3 regions of the Streptomyces sp. NPDC029956 genome follow, and region 2 is predicted to be linked to each of the others. Evidence: riboswitches for the same ligand, from Rfam matches in the RefSeq annotation. Region 2 holds a riboswitch; each other region holds the start of a gene.
The links. Region 2 has a riboswitch for cyclic di-AMP ahead of ACZ4XX_RS12795 (LysM peptidoglycan-binding domain-containing protein). Riboswitches for the same ligand answer to the same signal wherever they lie in the genome.

Region 1 (7,109 bases), on a different contig from region 2:
ACCAGCTACGGAACCCGGACCCTCGACCCCTACTCGAAGCTCCTCTCGTCCCGGATCGTCTTCCTCGGGACGCCGATCGACGAGACGTCGGCCAACGACGTCATCGCCCAGTTCCTGTACCTGGACCACGCGGGACCCGACCAGGACATCGCGCTCTACATCAACTCCCCCGGCGGCTCGATCAGCTCCATGACCGCGATCTACGACACGATGCGCTCGCTCCACTGCGACGTGGAGACCACCTGCCTGGGCCAGGCCGTCTCCACCGCCGCCGTACTGCTCGCCGCCGGCACCCCGGGCAAGCGCATGATGCTGCCGGGCGCCAGGGTCACGCTGCGGCAGCCCGCCATGGACGAGCCGCTCCAGGGCCAGCCGAGCGACCTCGACATCCACGCCCGCGAACTGCTCCGCCTCCGCGCGCTGATGGCGGGGATGCTCACCGAGCACACGGGGCAGGACGGGGAGCGCGTCGACGCCGACCTCGACCGCCTCACGGTCCTGGACGCGTCGGCGGCGGTCGCGTACGGCCTGGTGGACCACGTGATCACGAGCCGGCGCGCGGGCGTCGGCGGCACGGCGGGATGAGCCGGCCGTGGTTCCCGAGCTGCCGCCGCTGCCCGCCCTGACCCGGGCCGAGAGTGAACTCGTCGACGCCTACCTGGAGGTGGTCGACCTGCTGGGGAAGATCAATCCATCCAGGGGCACGCATACCTATGGCGCACTGCGCGCGGCACAGGCCCTGGTGGGACGGGCGGAGGCGCTGCTCCAGGCCCTGACGCTCATGCATATGCGGGGCGAGAACGAGGTGCACGCGGACACGTTGGCGCGTGCGCTCCGGGTGTTGGACGGGGAGCGCCGGGCCGACCGTGTCACCGTCCCGCGCACTCGCGCGAGTTGACATTTCCGCGTGTCGTGACGACCTCCGGACGGCCGACACCCACCGCAGAATCGCTCCCCCGTTCGGCGTAGTCGACGAGTCGACATATGTGCCGGGTGAGTTGCACAACAGGTGTACACATTTGGCGGAATAGGGCGTTCCGTCGCTGGTGCGAGGCTCGTTGGCCAAACCTCCGAAGATCACAAAGGCTGTCTGTCCACCCGTATGGATCAGTCGTGAGGAGCCTCACATATCGCCGTTTCAGCTCGGATTTCGACCTGTCTGTGGGTCAAGATCCCTGTCGACGACAAGCCCCCGCCACCGCGGCGGGGCGGTCCGGGCGGACGCCGAGTCCTGCCGCTGTCCCGGACGTCTGGTCGACAGGATTGGATCGGCAGGAGTGGAGGACCCGATTTTTACGGGGCGTACGCGCTGTTTCGGCAGCGGGGCCGCCCCTTGGGGTGAAGCCGCGTCAGCGGCCGGGCATCTTCGCCAGCCCGAACCCGACAGGTCATCCTTCGCAGGCGGCTGACGAAGGGTTGCGCATGACTGCGCAGATGCACGTCCCGTCCCTGCTGTCCCGGGCCGGAGCCGTCTCGGCTCTCACCCTCGCCGCCGTAGGCGGCACGCTGCTCGCACCCGGTGCGGCAACGGAGGCCCAGGCAGCCACCACGCACGCGAACAAGGCACTGAGCGTCGCCGAGTCCAAGAAGGGAGCTCCGTACCGGTACGGGAGCACCGGACCCTCCAGGTTCGACTGCTCCGGTCTGACGCTCTACGCGTACAAGAAGGCGGGCAAGTCGCTGCCCCGCACCGCGCAGCAGCAGTACAACAAGACCCGGCACATCGCCGCCTCCACCAGGCAGAAGGGGGACCTGGTCTTCTTCCACTCCGGCGGGAGGGTCTACCACGTGGGCATCTACGCCGGCAGCGGCAAGATCTGGCACTCGCCCAAGACGGGGTCCTGGGTGAAGCTCGACAAGATCTGGTCGTCGAAGGTCTACTACGGCCGCGTCCGCTGATCAGGCGGCGGTAGCGGTTCGTCCGTGAGGGGTGCGGTGGCGCCGCCGTACCCCTGACCGACATGACAGCGGCTAACAGGCGGCCACCGGGGCCACGGCCCACGGAAGAGTGATCCAGACCGTCTTGCCGCCGTCATCGGTCGGCGTGACCGACAGACGGCCGCCGGCCTCGGCGGCGAGGACGCGGATGATGACCATGCCGCGGCCGTTGTCCTGCTGGACCGCCGCCGGGAGGCGGCGCGGCCGGCGCGGATGGCTGTCGGTGACGCCGATGTGGAGCCGCTCCTCGCGCTCCAGGCGGACGTCCACCGTGAAGGTGGGCGACTGGCCGAGGGTGTGCAGGACGGCGTTGGTGGCCAGTTCGGAGACGATCAGCCGGATCGAGTCCGCGATCTCGGCGGCATCGTCCAGTCCCCACTCCATGAGGACGTCCGCGACGTACCGCCGGGCCGTGGGGACCGAGGCGGGCTCGCTCGGCAGAGTGACGGATGCTTCCTGGTGATCTGCCATGGCGACGCTGTCCCTTTCCCACCGGGGCCACCGCCCCGGATTGCGCTTCGCGTCAGAGTGCCACCGATCCCACCGCGCCGCGCGGCGTTCCACCAAGATATGTCCCCATCTGTCGCCCGAAGCGGTGAACTCTGCTCACCGGGAACGCTCTTGGCCCTACCCTGCGTCGGGCGCCGTCCGCAGGATCGTCCCCACCGCGCGCCCGATCTCCGCGTCGGTCAGATCGGCGCGGGCCGTGAGCCGCAGCCGCGAGATCCCGTCGGGGACCGACGGCGGCCGGAAGCAGCCGACCGCCAGGCCCTGTTCGCGGCAGTCCGCCGCCCAGCGCAGGGCGGCCTCCGGCGAGGGCGCGCGCACCGAGACGACGGCCGCGTCGGGCCGGGCCGCCGTGAGACCGGCGTCGGTGAGCTGCCGGTGCAGCGTGGTCGCGACGGTACGGGCCCGCTCCGCGAGGCCCGGTTCGGCCCTGACCAGACGCAGGCTCGCGAGGGCGCCGCCCGCGGCGGCCGGGGCGAGACCTGTGTCGAAGATGAAGGTGCGGGCCGCGTTCACCAGGTGCTCGATCACCCGGGCCGGGCCGAGGACGGCACCGCCCTGGCTGCCGAGGGACTTGGAGAGGGTCAGGGTGGCGATGACGTCCTCGTCGCCCGCGAGTCCGGCCTCGTGCAGGGCGCCCCGGCCGCCTTCGCCGAGGACGCCGAAGCCGTGGGCGTCGTCCACCACGAGTCCGGCGCCGTGTGCCCGGCAGGCTTCCGCGAGCTCCGGCAGCGGGGCCTTGTCGCCGTCGACGGAGAAGACGGAGTCGCTGACGACCAGGGCCCGCCGGCCGGGGTGCGCGCCGAGGGTCTTGCGCACGGCCTCCGGTTCGGTGTGCGGCACGACGGCCGTCTCGGCGCGGGCCAGGCGGCAGCCGTCCACGATCGAGGCGTGGTTCGAGGCGTCGGAGACGATCAGGGAGTCCCGGCCGCCGAGCGCGGTGAGCGCCGCCAGGTTGGCGGTGTAGCCGGAGGAGAAGACGAGCGCCGCCTCGAATCCGCAGAACTCGGCGAGCTCGCGCTCGAGCCGGGTGTGCAGCCGGGTGGTGCCGGTGACGAGCCGCGAGCCGGTGGAGCCGGCGCCCCACCGCCGCGCCGCGTCGGCCGCCGCCTCGGTGACCTCCGGGCGGCGGGTGAGGCCCAGGTAGTCGTTGCTCGCCAGGTCGAGCAGGTCCGACTCGGCCGCCCGTGGCCGCAGCGTACGGACGAGACCGGCGTCCGCCCGGCGGCGCGCCTCGGCGTCGGTCCAGTCGAACGCGGTACGGCGGGGGCCCGCGGCCCGTGCGTCGTCGGCCTGTGGCATTCGGCGATCCTTTTGTAGGCAGCGCACAGACCCTAACCGGATGATGCCGAGGTGGGGATGTGGTCATCCACACACCTCTATCGGGGGCGTTTGTTCAGATCCTCCTTGGCCCGGGGGTGGGCGGTAGGCGAGGATCAGCGCTTATGGACCTGCTGAACACGCTGGTGGAGAAGGGGCTGCGGCGCGAGCTGCCGACCCGTGAAGAAGCGCTCGCCGTCCTGGCGACCTCCGACGACGAACTGCTCGATGTGGTGGCGGCGGCCGGCAAGGTGCGCCGACAGTGGTTCGGGCGGCGGGTGAAGCTCAACTACCTGGTGAACCTGAAGTCGGGCCTGTGCCCCGAGGACTGCTCGTACTGCTCGCAGCGACTCGGCTCCAAGGCCGAGATCCTCAAGTACACCTGGCTGAAGCCGGACGAGGCCTCCCAGGCCGCCGCCGCGGGTGTCGCGGGCGGGGCCAAGCGGGTCTGTCTGGTCGCGAGCGGCCGCGGTCCGACGGACCGCGACGTCGAGCGGGTCGGCAGGACCATCGAGGCCATCAAGGAGCAGAACGAGGGCGTCGAGGTGTGCGCCTGTCTGGGCCTGCTCTCGGACGGCCAGGCGGAGCGGCTGAAGGACGCCGGCGCCGACGCGTACAACCACAACCTGAACACGTCCGAGGCGACGTACGCCGGAATCACCAAGACCCACACGTACGCCGACCGGGTGGACACCGTGCAGAAGGCGCACGCCGCCGGTCTGTCGGCCTGCTCGGGTCTGATCGCGGGCATGGGCGAGACCGACGAGGACCTCGTCGACGTCGTGTACGCGCTGCGCGAGCTCGACTCCGACTCGGTGCCGGTCAACTTCCTCATCCCCTTCGAGGGGACGCCGCTCGCCAAGGAGTGGAACCTCACCCCGCAGCGCTGCCTGCGGATCCTGGCGATGGTGCGGTTCGTCTGCCCCGACGTCGAGGTGCGGATCGCGGGCGGCCGTGAGGTGCACCTGCGCTCGATGCAGCCGCTGGCGCTGAACATCGCGAACTCGATCTTCCTCGGCGACTACCTGACGAGCGAGGGCCAGGCCGGCCAGGCCGACCTGGACATGATCGCGGACGCGGGCTTCGAGGTGGAGGGCGCGGGCACGACGACGCTTCCGAAGCACCGCGCGGACGCGCTCGCCGCGGCGGGCGGCGGCTGCGGTTCCCAGGCGTCGGCGGGCTGCGGCTCGCACGACGCGGCGGAGGGCGCGGGCTGCGGCTCGCACGCCGAGGCCGGTGGCGGCTGCGGTCCCTGCGGCGGTCACGCGCAGGCGGCCCCCGCGACCGAGTCGGCCTCCGAGGCCGCGAGCGAGGTGCCGGGGGCGCGTCCCGACCTCGTGGCGGTGCGCCGCCGCGGTGCCGGGACGGAGCTCGCCCCGAATGCGTAACGACGAACTGCTCGCCCTGGACCGGGCCCACGTCTGGCATCCGTACGGCCCCATGCCGGGACGAACGGAGCCGCTGGTCGTCGAGTCCGCGTCGGGTGTCCGGCTCCGGCTTGCGGAACCGGTGCACGGACAGGACGAGTTGATCGACGGCATGTCCTCCTGGTGGTCGGCGCTCCACGGCTACAACCACCCGGTGCTCAACGAGGCTGCGCACGGCCAGCTGGACCGGATGAGCCACGTCATGTTCGGCGGGCTGACCCACGAGCCGGCCGTGCGGCTCGCCACCCGTCTGGTCGAGATCACCCCGGAACCCCTCCAGCACGTCTTCCTCAGCGACTCCGGCTCGGTCTCCGTCGAGGTCGCGGCCAAGATGTGCCTGCAGTACTGGCGCTCGGTGGGCCGACCCGGCAAGCAGCTCCTGATGACCTGGCGCGGCGGCTACCACGGGGACACCTGGCAGCCGATGTCGCTGTGCGACCCCGAGGGCGGGATGCACGAGCTGTGGTCGGGCGTGCTCCAGCGCCAGGTCTTCGTCGACGCGCCGCCGGTGACGTACGAGGAGTCGTACGCCGACATGCTGCGGGAGCAGATCGCGCTCCACGCGCACGAGGTCGCCGCGGTGATCGTGGAGCCGGTGGTGCAGAACGCGGGCGGGATGCGGTTCCACCCGCCCGCGTACCTGCGCGTCCTCCGCGAGGCGTGCGACGAGCACGGGGTTCTCCTGATCTTCGACGAGATCGCGACCGGCTTCGGCCGTACGGGCACGCTGTTCGGCGCCGACCAGGCCGGCGTCTCGCCCGATGTGATGTGTGTGGGCAAGGCGCTGACGGGCGGATACCTGTCGATGGCGGCCACGCTCTGCACGACGGAGATCGCCGAGGGCATCTCGCGCGGAGAGGTTCCCGTCCTGGCGCACGGGCCGACCTTCATGGGCAATCCGCTGGCCTCTGCGGTGGCCTGCGCGTCGATCGACCTGCTGATGTCCCAGGACTGGGCACTGGAGGTCAAGCGCATCGAGACGGGACTCCGCGAGGGGCTCGCCCCCGCCGCGGACCTCCCCGGTGTGCGCGAGGTGCGGGTGCTCGGCGCCATCGGCGTCGTCCAGCTCGACCACGACGTCGACATGGCCGCGGCCACCGAGGCGGCGGTCCGGGCGGGCGTGTGGCTGCGTCCGTTCCGCGACCTGATCTACACGATGCCGCCGTACGTGACGGGTGACGAGGACCTGGCCCGCATCTGCGCCGCCGTGCGCGCGGCGGCGGCCGCGGGCTGACCGGGAGAACGGGAAGAACAACAGTGGGAATCATCGTCGTCAGCGGTACGGGCACGGAGATCGGCAAGACCGTCGTCACCGCCGCCGTCGCCGCGATCGCCACCGCCGCCGGCCGCACGGTCGCCGTCCTCAAGCCGGCGCAGACCGGCGTGGGGCCGGACGAGCGCGGTGACGCGGACGAGGTCGTCCGGCTCTCGGGCGCCGTGGGCTCCGCCGAGCTGGGCCGGTTCCCGGAGCCGCTGGCCCCGGGGACGGCGGCCCGGCGGGCCGGGCTCGCCCCGGTCGGGCCCGCGGAGGTCGCCGAGGCCGCGCGGAAGCTGGCCGCCGAGCACGACCTGGTGCTCGTGGAGGGGGCGGGCGGGCTGCTCGTCCGCTTCGACGAGGAGGGCGGCACGCTCGCGGACGCGGCGGCGCTGCTCGGCGCACCCGTTCTCGTGGTCGTCCCCGCCGGACTGGGGACGCTCAACTCCGCGGCCCTGACGGCGGAGGCGCTGCGGGCGCGCGGGATCGAGCAGCTGGGTGTGGTGATCGGCAGCTGGCCGGACGCGCCTGACCTGGCGATGCGCTGCAACCTCGCGGATCTGCCGCGAGAGGCGGGCACGCCGCTCCTCGGGGCCGTACCGGAGGGGTCGGGGTCGCTCGGCCCGGCGGAGTTCCGGGCGGCGGCGGGCGGCTGGCTGGGG
Region 2 (7,109 bases):
GCCGCGGCGATCCGCGCCGACGTCGTGGCGGGCACGCTGCCCCAGGTGTCGTGGGTGGTCGCGAGCGAGGCGTTCTCGGAGCACCCCTACGCACCGCCCGGGGACGGCGCGCACTTCGTCGACCTCGTCCACCGCGCGCTCGCCGCCGACGCCGACGTGTTCGACTCGACGGTGCTGTTCCTCAACTACGACGAGAACGACGGCTTCTTCGACCACGTGCCGCCGCCGGTCGCTCCCCCGGGCACCCCGGGCGAGTACCTCGACGGCGTACCGATCGGCCTGGGCTTCCGGGTCCCCATGATTGTCATGTCCCCGTGGACCCGGGGCGGCTGGGTGAGCTCGGAGGTCTTCGACCACACCTCGGTGCTGCGCTTCATGGAAACCTGGACGACGGCCCTCGGCACCCCGGCCACCTGCCCCCACATCAGCGCCTGGCGACGGAAGGTGACGGGCGATCTGACCGGCGTCTTCGACTTCGCCCACCCGGTGTACGGCGTGCCGGCAGGCCTCCCCTCGACGGCGAAGGTCATCGGTCAGGCGACCTGCGGCCCGCTGCCGAACCCGGCGCCGCAGAACAACGCGCAGCCCGCCCAGGAGTCCGGCACCCGGCCGGCCCGCGCGCTGCCGTACCAGGTGAACGGAAACCTCGACCGCTTCGAGTTCGGGGCCGCGGGCAAGATCCTCGCCTGGTTCTCGATGACGAACCAGGGCGCCGAGGCCAGGCGGGCGGCCCACTTCTCGATCCACCCGCACCAGCACCGCGACACGGCCGCCTGGCAGTACACCGTCGACCCGGGCGGCACGGCCACCGACTACTTCAACATCGGCCTGGGGTCGGGGTCCGGCAAGTACGACATCTCGATGATGGGCCCCAACCGCTTCCTGCGCCGGTTCATCGGGGACGCCTCCAAGGCCGGCAAGTCCGTCGAGGTGACCTCCCGGTTCGCGACCGAGGCGGGGACGGGCCGGACCGCCCTGTGGTTCAAGCTGAGCAACACCTCGGCCGGACCGGTGACGTTCACGATCCGTTCGAACGCCTACCGCACGGACGGCCCCTGGACCTACACGGTCCCCGCCGGCTCGACGCGGGAGGACTTCTTCAACGCGGTCGCCTACCAGGACGGCTGGTACGACTTCACGATCCTGGCCGACATCGACGGGACCTGGTCGCGCCGGTACACCGGTCACATCGAGACCGGGGCGCCCAGCATCACCGGCTGAACCCGCCCTCCCGGTGCGGGGCGGCGGGTGCCTCACCGTCGTCCCGCACCAGCCGCACCGGCGGGCGGCCCGTCAGCGTCCGGCGTGCGCCGCGCGGTGGATCGCGGCGTCGACGAGGGCCACCGCCTCCTCGGCCGTACGGCCCGGGGCGCGGTTCCACGGCCCGATCAGCTCGTGCCACCCCCGCGAGCGGAGCTCGGCCATGATCCAGGCGGCCGCCTCGTTCATCGTCGTCGTGCTGCCGTGGCCGAGGCGGTGCGCGGCGAGGAGCGCACCGCAGACACACCGGGCCCCGCGCACGTCGCGCAGCTTGTACGGGGCGTTCTGCCAGCCCCATTCCGTCAGCACGAGACGCGCGTAGCCGAGGTGGACCGAGGGCCGCAGCTCGGGCCTGCCGATACGGCGCCAGGCGTGCAGCCGGTCGGGCAGAGCGGCTCCGATCCGGCCGGGGAGCCGGCGCTCGGCGGGAAGGGGCGGGGGCAGCGCGTCGAGCGCGTCGGCCACGAGCCGCTCCACCGGCACGGAGAGCAGGTCGCGCCAGCTCTCCACGGCGGGTGCGGGCACCGGTGGCTCGGCCCAGTCCGTGACGATCCGCTGCCAGGTGGCGCTCTCGTAGAGGGCGGCGGCCTCACGGTCGAGGGTCTCGGGGTTGAGCAGGGAGGCGGAGGGCGACATCCGGGCGGCTCCTCGGTCGGGGTACTCCATCGTTCACGAGGAATGTCGGTTTTGCTACTTATGCCCTTGAGTGCCCGCACCGCCGAACGGGTTCTTATCGCCCACTCCACCATAAAGAGAATTACCGCCCCCATTCGGACATCACACACCTGGTGATGCGACTCACTTTTCCGGGGACTCCCCGGTGATCAGTTTCCGCGCAGGCCGTACGGGCCAAGGAAGTTCGATGCGGCGGAGACACCTTCGATCTTGAATTCCATGAATTCGGTGATCCTTTCACCGCCCCCTGGACACAGATCCTCTTGTTCTCCATCGCATTACTGGCCTACGGTCACCTCCATTCGAGCGGATCGCCGAATCCTGCCACCGCTCGAAATACCTCCCTTTCACCCGACGGCAGGAGCGGGGGACCCACGAATACGCCGACCCGGATTCCGGAACGGCTCGGGGTGAAGCCGCGTGCGCGCGGCCGGACATCTCCAGTCCGAACCCGACAGCTCACCCCGAAGGCGCCGGAGAGGAATCCCGTCATGCCTGCTCACGGTAAGCACCGCCGCCCCCGCCGCCCCGTCTCCCGTGGACTCGCGCTCGTCGGCACGGGCGGAGCCGCACTCGCCCTGCCGTTGATCGCCCCGGCCGTGGCCGGCGCCGCGCCCGTTTCCGGAGCCCCGCACAGCGCCGCCAAGGCCATCACCGCCGCCGCCGCTCCGGCAGCGGTGAAGGCCGCCACCAAGGCTCCCGCCGCTCCTGCCGCGGCGCGCACCTATAAGGTCGTCAGTGGCGACTCGCTTTCCCTGATCGCCCAGAAGAAGGGAATTCAGGGCGGCTGGAAGAACCTTTACCGCGCCAACAAGAGCGCCGTGGGTGACAACCCGTCACTCATTCACCCGGGCCTTGAACTGACGCTTCGTCGGGATTCCGTGAAGGCCGCTCCCACACAGGCGGAGAAGGCCGTCACGACCGAACGGGCGAACCGCTCCGAGCGCCGGAGCGCCGCCCCGGCCGCCGCCGCCGGCACGGGCGCCTCGGCCGCCGCTCCCGCGGCTGCCGCCGCACCGGTCAAGGCCGCGCCCGTCGCCGCCACCCCGTACGCGAACAACCTCGACGGATGGATCCGCGAGTCGCTGGACATCATGGCCCAGCGCGGCATCCCCGGCTCGTACGAGGGGATCCACCGCAACATCATGCGGGAGTCCTCCGGCAACCCCCAGGCCATCAACCTCTGGGACTCCAACGCCGTGGCCGGCACCCCCTCCAAGGGTCTGCTCCAGGTCATCGAGCCGACCTTCCTGGCCTATCACGTGCCCGGCACGTCGATGGACCTGTTCGACCCGATCGCCAACATCACCGCCGCCTGCAACTACGCGGCCGACCGCTACGGCTCCATCGACAACGTCAACGGCGCCTACTGATCCCGGAAGTGCCCGGTGAACCAGGAGGTGGCGAGCTCCGCCACCTCCTCCAGGGCGCCAGGCTCCTCGAAGAGGTGCGTGGCGCCCTCCACGACCTCCAGCCGGCTCTCGCAGCGCAGCAGGGACTCGGCCCGCCTGTTGAGGTCCAGGACCAGCGCGTCCCGGCCTCCGACCACGAGCAGCGTCGGGGCCTCGACCCGCGCCAGATGGTCGGCCGCGAGGTCGGGCCGACCACCGCGTGAGACGACGGCGGCCACGGAGGACGCGAGGTCGCCCGCCGCCCACAACGCGGCGGCCGCTCCCGTACTGGCCCCGAAGTAGCCCAGCGGAAGACCTTCGCTCTCCGGTCGCCCGGCGAGCCACTCCGTGGCGCGGGCGAGCCTGCCGGCCAGCAGCGGGGTGTCGAAGACATGCGCCCGGTCGACCGCCTCGACCTCGGTGAGCAGGTCGAACAGCAGCGTTCCGAGTCCCGCACGGTTCAGCGCCCCCGCCACCGCCCGGTTGCGGGGGCTGTGTCGGCTGCTCCCGCTGCCGTGCGCGAACAGGACGATGCCGGTGGCGCCCTCGGGCACCGCGAGCCGTCCGGCCAGCGTGACACCGTCGGCGACGGGGATCCGTACGTCCGCGTCCTGGACGACCGGTCCGTGCGCGGCGCGGATCCGGTCCAGACAGGCGAGGACCTCCGCGTCCGAGGTCTGTGTGAAGTCCCGGTAGAACTGTCCGATCGCGTAGAACAGCTCCGGCGCGTGCACGCTCACCGTCTCGTCGGCCTCGCCGCCGAGCCGGGCCGTCCAGCCGCGGGGCGCCACCGGCACCGCGAGGATGATCCGGGCGGCGCCCCTCGCCCGTACCACGCGGCAGGCCGCCAGCGCCGTGGCGCCTGTGGCGAGACCGTCGTCCACGACCAGGACCGTTCGGCCCTCCAGGGGCACGGACGGCCTGCTGCCCCGATAGCGGCGGGTCCGCTGATCGAGCTCGGCGTGCTCGCGCTCCTCGACCGCGGCCAGATCACGCGCTCCGACCCCGGCCTCGTGGAGCACCCGCTCGTTCACCACCCGGACGCCGCCCTCGCCGAGTGCGCCCATCGCCAGCTCCGGCTGCTGGGGCACCCCCAGCTTCCGTACCAGACAGATGTCGAGCGGTGCGTCGAGGGCATCGGCCACCTCGGCCGCCACCGGCACCCCACCACGCGGCAGACCGAGCACCACGACCTCATGGCCCTTGAGATGGCCGAGCCGGGCGGCCAGCTGCCGACCGGCGTCGGTGCGATCACTGAAGAACATGGCCCGCCCGTCCTTCCGCCTGCACGGCTCCGGGCTCGGGGAGGAGCACCGAGCCCCGTCCCCCGCCCGTCCCTCCAGGGTAAGACGCCCCTTCCCCGACGGGTGGGTGAGCGGGGCGTCAGCGGGACTGGAGGGCGTCGAGGGCCACGGCCTGGGCTATCGCGAGCCGCCGGTCGAGCTCGGGGTCCGCTATGTCGAGCACGTACCGGTCGCGGAGACCGAAGAGCTTCTCGACGGACATCACCGCACGGCCCGACTCGGTGAAGTCGAAGTGGTACGGCACGACGAAGGGAAGCAGGTCGGTGAAGGGCAGGAACTCCCAGGCACGCCGCAGCAGCGCGAGGCCCTCGCTCCGCTCCTGCCCGGTCGTCTCCCCCTCGGCGCCCTCGCTGCTCAGATGCCAGGTGCTGCGGAGCAGGGAGGCGCCGAAGTTCTTGCGGAAGCCGCCCAGCCGGGTGCCGGACGCTCCGTGCACGTCGTAGGTCGCGCCGAGGTCGATCACCTGGCGAGCCTTGAAGCTGAAGAGGACCTGGCGCCGGGACTCGTCGGTGTAGAAGGTGACGTGCTCCTTGAACGCCAGCCTCTTCTGGTGGGCGAAGGCGACGAGTTCGCCCTCCTCGCCGTCCGCTCCCGCCGTGTGCACGAGGTAGCGGTTGGCCATGGGCGTCACCTTCTGCCGGACGAGAAAGCGGTGCTGCGTCTGCGCGAGGCCCATCGAACGTGCTCCTGCTGGTCGTGGGCGGGCCGGTGGTGGACCCGCCCCATGAGGTCGTGAGCACGATGATCCGGTGTCGAGGGGCCGCACCGCTGTCCTCGAAAGTCGTCGCCTCCGTCGACGTTCGGATGACCTTCCGAAGGGGCGCCGAACCGGCGACGGCGGACCGTCCGGGGACCGCCGGCGCCGACCGCGACGTCAGCCGGACCGTTCCACGGTCTCTCCTCGCACCACCGCGACCGGGCAGTCGGCATGGTGGAGCAGCGCCTGGCTGACCGAGCCGAGCAGCAGGCCCGCGAATCCGCCACGGCCCCCAGCGCGGACTCGGAGCCGTCGACACCGACCAGCACGCTCCCCTGTCCCTGTCCCGGTTCCGGGACCGGGACCGGGACCGGGAGCGGGAGCGGGACCGGTCCCCGTCTCGGCCCCGGCCTTCCTGACGCCCTTCGCCCGGAGCCCGGTCCGCAGCCGGACCCCGGCCTCCGTCCGTGCCCTGACCCTCACCCTGAACCTGACCGTGAGGGTTCTCGCCGCGACGTCCCTCGTCGCCGCCCCGCACGACCCCGCCCCGCTCCCGCTCGCCTTGCTCCGCCGTCTCCCGCCCCTCCGCTCCTCCGGCCGGTGCGCTCACCCACCCTTCATGGGCCGGGTGCCCGGCGGCCCGGGGTGCCACCCGGGACCGAAGTCCCCGGTGGCACCACGGAAGGTCCCGAGGTCGCGTCAGGCGGCGAGGAAGGCCTCGATGGCCTCGGCGAGCGCCTGCGGGGTCTCCTCGGGCGCGTAGTGGCCCGCGTCCTTGAGGACCTCCAGACGCGCGTTGGGGTACCAGCGCAGCCAGGTCGCCTCCATCGCCTCGGCGCCGAGCGCCGGGTCGTGGGCGCCGACGACGAGCAGTACGGGGGCCGGGTTGTCGCGGACGCGCTCGTGGAAGTCCGTGCGCGACCAGGAGTCCAGATAGGCGCGGAAGGCCGTCGGCGAGGAACGCCGGAGGGACCGCTCGACGAGGGTGCTCAGCCAGGCGTCGTCGTAGCGCCCGCCCGTGGTGGTGTCGATGATCGCGCGCCGGTTGCCCGCCTCCTCGGCGGCGCCGGCGAAGAGCTCCCAGGTGTCCCCGTCCATGGGGAACCCGGCCGCCGAGACGGGTGAGATCCCGATGATCGAACGGACGCGGTCGGGGGCGTCGAGGAGCATCAGCTGCGCGGCCTTGCCTCCCATGGAGTGCCCGACGACGGAGAAGGAGTCCCAGCCGAGGTCGTCCGCGACCGCGAACGCGTCGGCCGCGACCTCCTCCATCGTGTACGCGCCCGCGTGGTCGAGCGCCTCGCCGTAGCCACGGCAGTCGACGAAGGCGTAGGAGCCGGAGGAATCGTTCAGATGGGCTCGCAGCGGAGCGAAGCTGGTGCGGTCGCCGAACCAGTTGTGGAGCAGGAGGGCCCGCCTCGGGCCCTCGCCCTGCACCTCGTACGGAAGAACCCGGCCCGTCATCCTGCCCCCTGGTCATGAGGTGGTGTAGCGCCCTGCGGCGCCGGTCGACGACCGAGTGTGACGGTACGGACGCGTGCGGTCAACACCACTCCTGTTCGGGCGCGTGAGGGGAACGGGTCCGGGATGCGGTGGCTTTCCGGTGAGGCGCATCCTGGCTGTGTGACCTCGCACGGCACGACCGGCCCCGGCCCGGCGGGCAGCACCGGGCGTCCGTCCGGGAATGGAGCTGCCGACGGGCCGGTTTCGGGCGCTCTGACCTGGACGCTCGCCGAGGCGGCTCTGCGGGCGGTCGACGAGGTGGGCGGTTACGCGGGCGGG
Region 3 (7,109 bases), on a different contig from region 2:
TTGCACGGAGCGGGCCTCGGCCCGCTGCTCCCGCGCGCGCTGGACGGCGAGGGAGCGGTCGGTGGGTTCGAGGTCGAGATGGAGCCGGACGGACCCGTCCTCGAAGCTGCGCTTCTGGGTGTAGCCCGCGTCCGTGAAGACCTTGATCATCTTGGTGTTGGCGGGGAGCACCTCGGCGGCGAAGCGGCGGATGTCCCGCTCGCGTGCGACGGCCGCGATGTGTTCGAGCAGGGCGGAGGCGACGCCGCGACCCTGGTGGGCGTCCTGGACGAGGAAGGCCACCTCGGCCTCGTCGGCCGGGGCGGAGGCGGGCAGGCCCCGGTCGTCGATGCGGTCGTAGCGCACGGTGGCGATGAACTCGCCGCCCACGGTCGCCGCGAGGCCGACCCGGTCCACGAAGTCGTGGTGGGTGAAGCGGTGCACGTCCTTGGCGGACAGCCGCGGGTAGGGGGCGAAGAAGCGGTAGTACTTCGACTCGTCCGAGACCTGCTCGTAGAAGCTGACGAGGCGGTCGGCGTCGTCGGCCGTGATGGGCCGGATGCGCGCGGTGCCGCCGTCGCGGAGCACCACGTCCGCTTCCCAGTGGTCGGGGTAGTCGTGCTCCGGCAGCTGGTCCGACGCGCTCTGCATGGGGTCAGCCTACGGCCGCGACACGGCGGTGGCACGGGTCGCGACACGGCGGCGGCACCGGCCGCGACATCGCGACGGCACCGGTCGCGACACGGCGGCGGCATCGCTCGCGCGGCGGGGGTCGGCCGTGCAAGGTAGGGAGCACGCCGCGCAGGGCGGGGGAGGGCCGAAGGGCGGTCCGATCCGGGCCGAAGGTCGGCGCGAGCACGCGGCATCACGTGAGAGACTGGTCTAGACAACCCGCTTGAGACTTGAAGGGCAACACCATGGCTGAGCGCCGCGTCAACGTCGGCTGGGCCGAGGGCCTGCACGCCCGCCCCGCGTCCATCTTCGTCCGTGCCGCCACGGCTTCCGGCGTTCCGGTGACGATCGCCAAGTCCGACGGCACCCCGGTGAACGCCGCCTCCATGCTCGCGGTGCTCGGCCTGGGCGCGCAGGGCGGCGAGGAGATCGTCCTCGCTTCGGAGGCCGACGGCGCCGAGGCCGCTCTGGACCGTCTGGCGAAGCTGGTCGCCGAGGGCCTGGACGAGCTTCCCGAGACCGTCTGATCCGGGTCGACCCCCACTGCACGACGAAAGGCCGTGACCGCCGGAATTCCGGCGGTCACGGCCTTTCGCTTTTCCATCGCCCCGCTTTTCGGGCAGCACGAGGCGACGGCGCCGAATTCCTATTCCATGTATACGATGCGCGCGTTAATTCCGGGAACTCGCCGTGTTGACTGCATGTTGCGAAACCCTCACACGGCTGCGGTCCGGCCTCTTGAGGCGGTGCAGCGACTGGGAGCGCTCCGCGTGCAGCGCGGTCAGCGTCCGCGCCCGCTCGGCGTCACCGCGCGCCACGGCGTCCACGATCGCGCCGTGCTCGGCCCAGGCGTCCACCGGCCGCTCGGGCTGCTCGACCGTGTACATCCAGGCGATCTTGTGCCGCAGCTGGGTCAGCAGCGCCGTCAGGGCCGGGCTGCCGGAGGCCTGCGCGAGCGTCTCGTGGAACCAGCCGCCGAGTGAGCGCAGATCTTCGCCCTGTCCGCGCCTGGCCCGCTCCTGACCCAGCCTGACCAGGCCGCGCAGCACCTTGAGATGGGCCTCCGTGCGCCGCTGGGCGGCACGGGCCGCCCCCAGCGGTTCGAGCAGCGCCCGCATGTCCAGCAGATCGGCGGCCTCCTGCTCGGTGGGCTCGGCGACATGCGCCCCGGCGTGGCGGCGGGAGACGACGAAGCCCTCGGACTCCAGGGTGCGCAGGGCCTCTCGGACCGGGACACGGGAGACCCCGTACCGGCGGGCCAGCTGGTCCTCGGTCAGCCGGCTGCCCCGCTCGAAGACGCCGGAGACGATGTCGTCCCGGATCGCCGTGCATACCGAGTGCGCGGGAATGCGCATGTCCGACCTCCGCCTTGGTCTGCGCGAGTCAATTCCGACGGCGCCTGTTCTGCGCCCGATCTGCGACTCTATTGCAGCGCGCCGGAATTTCCGATGCCCCGGTGGAATATCGATGTCCCGCGACCGACGAAAAGCCCCGGCTCTGTACGAGCCGGGGCTTTTGCGATGCGAGGGGGCGGCGAACCGCCGGCCCTGCGCGACGGGCGTCCTGGATCAGACGTCGACGCCGCGGGCGCGCAGGTACGAGACCGGGTTGATGTCGGAGCCGTACTCGGACGTCGTCCGCGCCTCGAAGTGGAGGTGCGGGCCGGTCGAGTTCCCGGTCGAACCCGAGATGCCTATCCGCTCACCCGGCTCGACGCTCTGGCCGACGTAGACCCCGATGGAGGAGAGGTGACCGTACTGGGTGTACGTGCCGTCGTTCATCCGGATGACGATGTTGTTGCCGTACGCGCCGCCCCAGCCGGCCTCGACGACGGTGCCCGAGCCGACGGAGACGACGTTGCTGCCGTAGGAGGCGTGGAAGTCGATGCCGGAGTGGCTGCCGGAGGACCAGAGCGAGCCGCCGGTCTGGTAGCCGGTGGACACGTACGTGCCCTCGACGGGCAGCTGGAAGGAGGCCAGGCGGCGGCGCTCGGCCTCGCGGGCCGCACGCTGCTCGGCCTGGCGGATCTCCTTGGCACGGGCCTCGGCCTTGCGCTTCGCCTCGGCCTTGGCCTTCGCCTTGGCGGCGACCTCGAAGGCCTCCTGCTCCTGGGCGGCGGCCTGGGCGTCGATCCGCTCGGCGAGGTCGTCCTCGGTGATCACCTTGGTGAGACCGGTGTCCTCGGGCGAGCGGTGGTCCGTGTCGGCGGCGAGCGCCGGGGAAGCGAGGGTTCCGATGACGCCTGTGGTGGCGAGCGTCGCCGCGCCGGCGATGCCCACGCCGCGGCGCGCCATCCGGCTCGGAGCACGATGCTTCCCGGTGGCACGGGTGAACGCCATGTAGGGGCTGATCCTTTCCTTCCCTCTCGCCTACCGGGTTAGCTGACGGGTTCGGAGCAGGAAGGTCTCCTACGAGCCCCTCCGTACGAGACGAAGGCGCCCGATTCACCCCAGGGACTACGTGTGGGTCCCCGGCTCCCCAGGCTCGCGCCTGACGGGGACTCGGCGATGTCTGTCCGATGCCGCGGATGCGGCACGTGCAACTGACGAACAGACGCACTGACGCTATGCGGATCGTCTTTCAATCACCAACCGGACACGCATTTTGTAAGACATGCCACAGGCCATAGGGCCACTCTTGATCTCAATACGGACAAAGGGGAGGACCCCGACGAACTATGCCGTCGGGGCCCTCCCTTGCCGTGTCGGCGGCGTGAATCAGCCGGTCACGACGGTCACTTCACCGATCCCGAGCGCGCGCACCGGATCCGCGATCTGCGCCGCGTCGCCGACGAGCACCGTGACGAGCCGGTCCACCGGGAAGGCGCTGACCACGGCCGCCGTCGCCTCGACCGTGCCGGTCTCGGCCAGCCGGGCGTACAACTGGGCCTGGTAGTCGTCCGGCAGGTGCTGCTCGACCTGGTCGGAGAGCGTCCCGGCGACGGAGGCGGCGGTCTCGTACTTGAGCGGCGCGACCCCCACCAGGTTCTGCACGGCCGTCTCCCGCTCGGCGTCGGTGAGGCCCTCCGCGGCCAGCGTCCGCAGCACCTTCCACAGGTCGTCAAGAGCCGGGCCGGTGTTGGGCGTGTCGATGGAACCGCTGATCGCGAGCATCGAGGCGCCGTTCCCCCGGCCGTCCGAGCGGAGCACCTGCCCGAAGGCACGCACGCCGTACGTGTAGCCCTTCTCCTCGCGCAGGACCCGGTCGAGCCGCGAGGTGAGGGTGCCGCCCAGGCAGTACGTGCCCAGGACCTGGGCCGGCCAGACGCTGTCGTGGCGGTCGGGTCCGACCCGGCCGATCAGCAACTGGGTCTGGACGGCGCCGGGCCGGTCCACGATGACGACCCGTCCGGTGTCGTCGGCGGTGATCGGCGGCATCGGGAGCGGCTCGGCCGGCTCGCCGGTCCAGGCGCCCAGGGTCTCGGCGAGGACCTTGTCCAGATCGACACCCGTGAGGTCGCCGACGACCACGGCGGTGGCCGTGGCGGGCCGGACGTGCGCCTCGTAGAAGGCGCGGACCGCGGCGGCGTCGATCGCCTCGACGGTCTCCTCGGTGCCCTGGCGCGGCCGGGACATCCGGGCCTCGGCCGGGAACAGCTCCTTGGAGAGCTGCTTGGCGGCGCGGCGGGACGGGTTGGCCGTCTCGTGCGGGATCTCGTCGAGGCGGTTGCGCACCAGGCGCTCGACCTCGGTCTCGAGGAACGCCGGCGCGATCAGTGCCTCGGAGACGAGACCGAGCGCCTTGGGCAGCCGGGAGACGGGAACCTCCAGGGAGACCCGTACGCCCGGGTGGTCGGCGTGCGCGTCGAGCGTCGCGCCGCAGCGCTCCAGCTCGGCCGCGAACTCCTCGGCGCTCTGCTGGTCCGTGCCCTCGAAGAGCGCGCGGGCCATGATGGTGGCGACACCGTCGAGACCGGCGGGCTCGGCGTCCAGCGGGGCCGGCAGGAAGATCTCCACGGCCACGACCTGCTGGCCGGGACGGTGACTGGTGAGCAGCGTCAGGCCGTTGTCCAGGGTGCCTCGGTCCGGGGCCGGGAAGGCCCAGGGCCGGGCGACGCCGGGCGTCGGCTGCGGGTGGAAGTCCATGCTCGTCAAAGACGCGGCGGCGTCGGTCACTGGTCCGCTCCCTCTTCCTCGTCGTCGCCGTTGTCACTCTGTTCGGTCGCCAGCGGCTCGTAGACCAGCACCGCGCGGTTGTCGGGGCGCAGCGTGGCCGCGGCCACGGCCTGCACCTCGTCGGCGGTGACCGCCAGGACGCGGTCCACGGCGGTCAGCGCGAGCTGCGGGTCGCCGAACAGCACGGCGTACCGGCACAGTTCGTCGGCGCGGCCCGCGACGGTGCCGAGCCGGTCGAGCCACTCGCGCTCCAACTGGGCCTGCGCGCGCTCCATCTCCTCGGGCGTGGGGCCCTCGGCGGCGAACCGGGCGAGCTCCTCGTCGACGGCCGCCTCGATCTGCGGGACCTCGACACCGCCGGAGGTCTTGACGTCCAGCCAGCCGAGCGAGGGCGCGCCGGCGAGCCGCAGCATGCCGAAGCCGGCGGCGACGGCCGTACGGTCGCGGCGGACCAGGCGGTTGTGGAGGCGGGAGGACTCGCCGCCGCCGAGGACCGTCAGGGCCAGGTCGGCGGCGTCGCAGGCGCGCGTGCCGTCGTGCGGCAGCCGGTAGGCCGCCATCAGCGCGCGGGCCGGGACCTCCTCCTCGACCACCTCGCGCAGCTGCTCGCCGATGACCTCGGGCAGGTCGCCGGAGCGCGGTGCGGGCTTGCCGTCGTGGCCGGGGATGGAGCCGAAGTACTTCTCGACCCAGGCGAGGGTCTCCTCCGGGTCGATGTCGCCGACGACCGAGAGCACGGCGTTGTTCGGGGCGTAGTACGTGCGGAAGAAGTTCCGCGCGTCCTCCAGGGTGGCCGCGTCCAGGTCGGCCATCGACCCGATCGGCGTGTGGTGGTACGGGTGCCCCTCCGGGTAGGCCAGGGCGGTCAGCTTCTCGAAGGCCGTGCCGTACGGCACGTTGTCGTAGCGCTGGCGGCGCTCGTTCTTGACGACGTCCCGCTGGTTCTCCATGGACTCGTCGTCCAGGGCGGCGAGCAGCGAGCCCATGCGGTCGGCCTCCAGCCAGAGCGCGAGCTCCAGCTGGTGCGTGGGCATGGTCTCGAAGTAGTTGGTGCGCTCGAAGCTCGTCGTGCCGTTGAGGGAGCCGCCGGCGCCCTGCACGAGCTCGAAGTGCCCGTTCCCGTGGACCTGCTTCGAGCCCTGGAACATCAGGTGCTCGAAGAGGTGGGCGAGGCCCGTGCGGCCCGGGACCTCGTGCCGCGAGCCGACGTCGTACCAGAGGCAGACCGCGGCGACCGGGGTCAGGTGGTCCTCCGAGAGCACCACACGCAGGCCGTTCGCCAACCGGTGCTCGGTCGCTGTCAGGCCGCCGGAGCCGGCCTCGGCCGTGGCCGTGTGACCCATGGGCATGTACGTCCCTTCGATCGCGATGTGAAAAAGTCCTGCCACTGTATGCAAGCGCGCCGACACCTGGCGAAGTTCCCGCCCCCTGGAGATGTCCCTCTTCCGGGTCGCGGTCGGCGCTGTCGGTGGCACGGTCCACAATGGTCCGCGTCAGATCAACCTTGTTGGTGAAGGAGCCGCAGCCGCGATGGCCCGCCGCAGCACGAAGACACCGCCGCCGGACGACGCGTTCGAGGAGCGAATCCTCGACATCGACGTTGTCGACGAGATGCAGGGCTCCTTCCTCGAGTACGCGTACTCGGTGATCTACTCGCGTGCCCTCCCGGACGCCCGTGACGGCATGAAGCCCGTCCAGCGCCGCATCGTCTACCAGATGGGCGAGATGGGGCTCCGGCCCGACCGGGGCTTCGTCAAGTGCGCCCGTGTCGTCGGCGAGGTGATGGGCAAGCTCCACCCGCACGGCGACGCGTCGATCTACGACGCCATGGTCCGCATGGCGCAGCCCTTCTCCATGCGGCTCCCCCTGGTCGACGGCCACGGCAACTTCGGTTCCCTGGGCAACGACGACCCGCCGGCCGCCATGCGGTACACCGAGTCCCGGATGGCCCCGGCCGCCCTGATGATGACCGAGTCCATCGACGAGGACACGGTCGACTTCTCGCCGAACTACGACGGCCAGGAGCAGGAGCCGGTGGCGCTGCCCGCCGCCTACCCGAACCTGCTGGTCAACGGCGCGTCGGGCATCGCGGTCGGCATGGCGACCAACATGCCCCCGCACAACCTCGGCGAGGTCGTCGCGGCCGCCCGCCATCTGATCCGTCACCCGGGCGCCGACCTCGAGACGCTGATGCGCTTCGTGCCCGGCCCCGACCTGCCGACCGGCGGCCGGATCGTCGGCCTCTCCGGCATCAAGGACGCGTACGAGTCGGGCCGCGGCTCGTTCAAGATCCGTGCCACGACGAGCGTGGAGACGGTGACGGCGCGCCGCAAGGGCATCGTC

Region 1: linked by a shared signal. The riboswitch ahead of ACZ4XX_RS30925 (C40 family peptidase) and the one ahead of ACZ4XX_RS12795 (LysM peptidoglycan-binding domain-containing protein) in region 2 are both predicted to bind cyclic di-AMP.
Region 3: linked by a shared signal. The riboswitch ahead of ACZ4XX_RS22765 (M23 family metallopeptidase) and the one ahead of ACZ4XX_RS12795 (LysM peptidoglycan-binding domain-containing protein) in region 2 are both predicted to bind cyclic di-AMP.

Annotation. Positions count from the first base shown of each region.
Region 1 covers NZ_JBVHZJ010000051.1:12,257-19,365, forward strand. Annotated here, with positions in the region: gene ACZ4XX_RS30915 (ClpP family protease) at 1-585, shown strand, start outside; gene ACZ4XX_RS30920 (hypothetical protein) at 593-898, shown strand; cyclic di-AMP (ydaO/yuaA leader) riboswitch at 1,289-1,419, shown strand; gene ACZ4XX_RS30925 (C40 family peptidase) at 1,423-1,899, shown strand; gene ACZ4XX_RS30930 (ATP-binding protein) at 1,972-2,409, opposite strand; gene ACZ4XX_RS30935 (8-amino-7-oxononanoate synthase) at 2,566-3,747, opposite strand; gene bioB (biotin synthase BioB) at 3,891-5,153, shown strand; gene ACZ4XX_RS30945 (adenosylmethionine--8-amino-7-oxononanoate transaminase) at 5,146-6,426, shown strand; gene bioD (dethiobiotin synthase) at 6,450-7,109, shown strand, end outside.
Region 2 covers NZ_JBVHZJ010000012.1:170,937-178,045, reverse strand. Annotated here, with positions in the region: gene ACZ4XX_RS12805 (phosphocholine-specific phospholipase C) at 1-1,221, shown strand, start outside; gene ACZ4XX_RS12800 (DUF6197 family protein) at 1,294-1,896, opposite strand; cyclic di-AMP (ydaO/yuaA leader) riboswitch at 2,238-2,421, shown strand; gene ACZ4XX_RS12795 (LysM peptidoglycan-binding domain-containing protein) at 2,427-3,308, shown strand; gene ACZ4XX_RS12790 (phosphoribosyltransferase family protein) at 3,302-4,591, opposite strand; gene ACZ4XX_RS12785 (LURP-one-related family protein) at 4,710-5,306, opposite strand; partial or broken gene ACZ4XX_RS12780 (universal stress protein) at 5,505-5,630, opposite strand; gene ACZ4XX_RS12775 (alpha/beta fold hydrolase) at 6,027-6,791, opposite strand; gene ACZ4XX_RS12770 (SpoIIE family protein phosphatase) at 6,951-7,109, shown strand, end outside.
Region 3 covers NZ_JBVHZJ010000029.1:18,017-25,125, forward strand. Annotated here, with positions in the region: gene ACZ4XX_RS22750 (bifunctional acetate--CoA ligase family protein/GNAT family N-acetyltransferase) at 1-630, opposite strand, end outside; gene ACZ4XX_RS22755 (HPr family phosphocarrier protein) at 897-1,178, shown strand; gene ACZ4XX_RS22760 (GntR family transcriptional regulator) at 1,323-2,006, opposite strand; gene ACZ4XX_RS22765 (M23 family metallopeptidase) at 2,220-2,990, opposite strand; cyclic di-AMP (ydaO/yuaA leader) riboswitch at 3,003-3,168, opposite strand; gene ACZ4XX_RS22770 (M16 family metallopeptidase) at 3,369-4,736, opposite strand; gene ACZ4XX_RS22775 (M16 family metallopeptidase) at 4,763-6,115, opposite strand; gene ACZ4XX_RS22780 (DNA gyrase/topoisomerase IV subunit A) at 6,297-7,109, shown strand, end outside.